DNA from 2 places in the Cellulosimicrobium sp. BMG9.22 genome. Region 1 is predicted to be linked to the other one. Evidence: predicted binding sites of a transcription regulator. Region 1 holds the regulator's gene; the other holds the start of a gene.
The links. The regulator LexA, encoded in region 1, represses DNA repair genes until DNA is damaged. The targets are predictions, from matches to a motif close to TCGAACANNTGTTCGA.
Positions count from the first base shown of each region.

Region 2: ruvA (Holliday junction branch migration protein RuvA) is a predicted target of LexA. The motif match lies at 1,194-1,209, and genes of this name have one in related genera.

Region 1 covers NZ_JBZGBY010000017.1:13,968-16,354, forward strand. Annotated here, with positions in the region: gene AC4H2H_RS12445 (L-lactate dehydrogenase) at 1-772, shown strand, start outside; gene lexA (transcriptional repressor LexA) at 837-1,565, opposite strand; gene AC4H2H_RS12455 (LysM peptidoglycan-binding domain-containing protein) at 1,905-2,264, shown strand.
Region 2 covers NZ_JBZGBY010000007.1:130,298-132,684, reverse strand. Annotated here, with positions in the region: gene AC4H2H_RS07740 (YebC/PmpR family DNA-binding transcriptional regulator) at 1-279, shown strand, start outside; gene ruvC (crossover junction endodeoxyribonuclease RuvC) at 487-1,059, shown strand; gene ruvA (Holliday junction branch migration protein RuvA) at 1,277-1,909, shown strand; gene ruvB (Holliday junction branch migration DNA helicase RuvB) at 1,990-2,387, shown strand, end outside.

The sequences.
Region 1 (2,387 bases):
CGTCGAGGGTTCGGACGACGTCGCGGTCTGCGCGGACGCGGACGTCGTCGTGGTGACGGCGGGTGCCAAGCAGAAGCCCGGCCAGTCGCGCCTGGATCTCGCCGAGGCGACGATCGGGCTCGTGCGCACGATCCTGCCGGGACTCGTCGAGGTCGCCCCCCACGCGACCTACGTCATGGTGACGAACCCGGTCGACATCGTCACCTACGCGGCGCTCAAGGTCTCCGGTCTCCCACCGCAGCAGCTGTTCGGCAGCGGGACGGTGCTCGACTCGTCACGGCTGCGCTTCCTCGTCGCCCAGCACTGCGGCGTCGCGGTCCAGAACGTCCACGCCTACATCGCGGGGGAGCACGGGGACACCGAGATCCCCCTGTGGAGCTCCGCCACGATCGGCGGGACACCGCTCCTCGACTGGCCCGGGCTCGGCGGCAAGACGCCGCTCACGGCGGACGTGCGTGAGCAGATCGCGCACGAGGTCGTCCACTCGGCCTACCGCATCATCGAGGGCAAGGGTGCGACGAACTACGCCGTCGGGCTCGCCGGGACGCGCATCATCGAGGCGGTGCTCGGTGACGAGCACCGCCTCCTGCCGGTCTCGTCGCTGCTCGAGGGCGACTACGGCATCGACGACGTGTGCCTGTCGCTGCCGACCCTCGTCGACCGGCGCGGTGCGGTCGAGCGCATCGAGGTGCCGCTCTCCGACGACGAGCTCGCGGGCCTGCGCGCGTCGGCCGACTCGCTGAGGAGCGTCGCCCGGCGCTTCGGACTCTGAGCGCCGCGGGCTGAGCCCACCGAGGGCCCGGTAGCCGTAGTCGGCCACCCGGCCCTCGTCGTGGTCAGAGGCTGCGCAGCACCGAGACGACGCGCCCGAGCACCTGCGCGTCGTCGCCGGGGATCGGGTCGTACGCGGCGTTGCGCGGCATGAGCCAGACGTGCCCGTCGGCGCGGCGCAGGCTCTTGACCGTCGCCTCACCGTCGATCATCGCCGCGACGATCTCGCCGTTCTCGGCGACCGGCTGCCGACGCACGACCACCCAGTCGCCGTCGCAGATCGCGGCGTCGATCATCGAGTCGCCCTGCACGCGCAGGAGGAACAGCTCGCCCTCGCCGACCAGCTGGCGGGGCAGCGGGAAGACGTCCTCGACCAGCTGCTCGGCGAGGATGGGACCGCCTGCGGCGATCCGTCCGACGACGGGCACGTACGACGGGGCCGGGTGCGCCTCGTCGTACTCCGGCGGGGAGGACGTGCCGGGGAGCGCGGTGGCGCGGCGGGAGTCGTCGGGCTGGACGACCTCGATGGCCCGGGGCCGGTTCGGGTCCCGGCGCAGGTACCCCTTGCGCTCGAGCGTCATGAGCTGGTGCTTGACCGACGAGGGGCTCGTCAGGCCGACCGCCTCGCCGATCTCGCGCATGCTGGGCGGATAGCCGCGCTGCTCGACGCACGCCCTGATCGTCTCGAGCACGAGGCGCTGGCGCGGCGTCAGCCCGTCGCCCCCCGCCGAGCCGTCCGGGAGCTCACGCACCTCGGCGAGCCCCCGTGCGCTGTCCGTGCCTCGTCCCGCCATGGTCCGCTCCGCCCTCGTCCGTCGCTGGCCGCGGAGCTCGACTGCGGGCTCCCGGCCACCCTCACCCGGGACGAGCGCCCCGGGTTCGGCCGTGCCGGAGCGTCCAGGTGTGGACATGTCCGGCGAACCGACCTGACCCCAGGCTAGGGGAGAGCGCGACACGAATCAAACATCTGTTCGAGCATGTCTCGACTCCGTCGGCCGTTCGTGATAGACCTTCGTACAGATGTTCGACGTACACGTGTTCGACCGACGCCTCGTCGGCGGACGCACGACGGGGCTCGCGGGGCGGATCGACCGGGGAAGGCGATCCGCCCCACGAGCCGGGACGGAGAAGACATGAGCACGATCACGCTGCCGGCGTCCGGGCCGGCCGTCTCGCGCGAGAGCCGTCGGGCGCCCGGCGGTCGGCTTCGCCTCACGCGCCGAGGGCGGGTGGTGCTCGTCGTGCTCGTCGCGCTGGTCGCCCTGCTCGCCGCCCGGGTCGGTTCCGCGGTGGCGGGTGCGCCCGGTGAACCCGTCGAGGTGCGGGTCCACGTGGTGTCCGCGGGCGAGTCCCTGTGGGGTCTCGCCGCCGCCGTCGCCGACCCGGGCGAGGATCTCCGCGACGTCGTCGGCGGCCTCGTCGAGCTGAACGAGCTCCCGTCGGCAGGGCTCCAGGTGGGTCAGCGGGTGCTCCTGCCGGTCGATGGCGCATGACGCGGGTCGGGCTGCTCGCCGCCCCTGCGCGCCGGATGTGACCGAGGACACGTCTCGCGCTGGCGGCGAGTGGGGCTCGGGGGGTTGCGGAGACGATTAGGGTGACCTAAGTTAGTATCACCT
Region 2 (2,387 bases), on a different contig from region 1:
GGCGCCGAGGACGTCAGCGACGAGGGCGACGTCATCGAGGTGCTGTGCGAGGCCACCGACCTCGTCGCCGTGCGCACCGCGATCCAGGAGGCCGGCATCGAGTACGACTCCGCCGACTCGATCTGGCACCCGTCCATGGAGGTCGAGGTCGACGCCGACGGCGCGCGCAAGATCCTGCGCCTCATCGACGCGCTCGAGGACAGTGACGACGTGCAGAACGTCTACGCGAACTTCGCGGCGTCGGACGAGGTCATGGCGGAGCTCGAGAACGACGACTGATTCGCGGGGCTCGCTCCCCGCTGGTCGGGACGCGGGCCGGCCGGGAGGTCGGTGCGCGGTCTACCATCCGCGCCGCTCGTTCCTCGCGGCGCTCCCGCCAGGCCCGTCCACGACCGCGCACCGACCTCCCGGCCGCCCCGCTGGCAGGTCCGTCGCCGGTCCGCGTGGCGCGACGGGTCCCTGTCGTCCACGTGAAAGGGTCGGGGAGTGCGCGTTCTCGGAGTGGACCCTGGGCTGACCCGGTGCGGGGTCGGGGTGGTGGACTCCCGGCCCGGGCGCCGGGCCGAGATGGTCGCCGTCGGCGTGCTGCGCTCGGACCCCGAGCTCAGCGTCGACCTGCGGCTGCTGCGGATCGCGGACCGGCTGGACGCGTGGCTCGACGAGCACGTGCCCGACGTCGTGGCGGTGGAGCGCGTGTTCGCGCAGCACAACGTCGGGACGGTCATGGGTACCGCGCAGGTGGCGGGGCTCGCGATGCTTGCCGCCGCACGCCGGGGCGTCCCCGTGGCGCTGCACACACCGTCCGAGGTCAAGGCGGCCGTGACCGGCAGCGGGCGTGCGGGCAAGGAGCAGGTGCAGCGCATGGTCGCCGGGATCCTCGGGCTCGCCGAGCTGCCCAGGCCGGCGGACGCCGCGGACGCTCTCGCCCTCGCGATCTGCCACCTGTGGCGGCCCGCCGGGGCGCTGCAGGGCGGGGAGCGGCACGAGCTGACCTCGGCGCAGCGCGCGTGGGCCGCGGCCGAGCGCGCGTCCCGGACGAAGCCCCGGACCCCGAGATAGCGACGTCCCGCCGAGGTAGCGGCCTGCGACGGTCCGGAGCGTCGTCGCGCGCGGGACGTCGCTATCTCGGCGTCATTCGGGTGTTCCGTGTCGCTGTGCCGGCACGTGGGTGCGTCTTGCTAGAGTGGCGCCGGTCGTACGGGTGTTCGACGTCCCCGCCCCGGCCAGACCCTGAACTGAATCCCCGGCTCGTCGAGCCGGACCGAGAGGAGCACCGGTGATCGCGTCGCTCGCGGGTGTCGTGGCGAACGTCCAGCTCGACCGCGCGGTGCTCGAGGTCGGGGGAGTCGGATATCTCGTCCACGCGACGCCGGCGACGCTCTCGGCCCTGCGGGTCGGTGAGTCCGCGCGCCTCGCGACGAGCCTCGTCGTCCGGGAGGACTCCTTCACGCTCTTCGGGTTCGCCGACGACGACGAGCGGTCGGTCTTCGAGACCGTCCAGACGGTGAGCGGGGTGGGTCCGAGGCTCGCGCTCGCGATGCTCGCGGTGCACACGCCCGACGCGCTGCGGCGCGCGGTGGCGGGCGCGGACATCGCGGCGCTCGTGCGCGTCCCGGGCATCGGGAACAAGGGTGCGCAGCGCATCGCGCTCGAGCTCGGCGACAAGCTCGGGCCGCCCACCGGCACCGACGCGCCGGGTGCCGCGGCCGGTCCGGCCGCGGAGCGCGCCGCCGACGACCGTCGGGACCAGGTGGTCGAGGCGCTCGTCGGGCTGGGCTGGAACCTCAAGGCGGCGGACGACGCGGTGTCGACGGTGCTGGCCGAGGCCGGGGTCGACGTCGTCGAGGCCACCGACGTGGCGGGGGCGCTGCGCGCCGCCCTGCGCGTCCTCGGCGGACCTCGGGGCTGACCGTGGCGAACTTCGACCGGGTGGGCGCCGGCGGCGCCGACTACGAGAGCGACGACGGCGGGTCGTTCTCGTCCGAGCGCATCGTCGCCGCGGGCGCGGACGACCTGGAGCGCGCGGCCGAGGCGGCGCTGCGGCCGAGGCGGCTCGAGGAGTTCGTGGGGCAGTCCGTCGTGCGCGACCAGCTCTCGCTCGTGCTGCAGGCGGCGCTCGCCCGGGGCAGCTCGCCCGACCACGTCCTGCTCTCCGGCCCGCCCGGCCTGGGCAAGACCACGCTGGCGATGATCATCGCGGCGGAGCTCGGCGCGTCGCTGCGCGTCACGTCCGGTCCGGCGATCCAGCACGCCGGAGACCTCGCGGCCGTGCTCTCCTCGCTCGAGGAGGGCGAGGTGCTCTTCATCGACGAGATCCACCGGTTGGCGCGGCCCGCCGAGGAGCTCCTCTACATGGCGATGGAGGACTTCCGCGTCGACGTCATCGT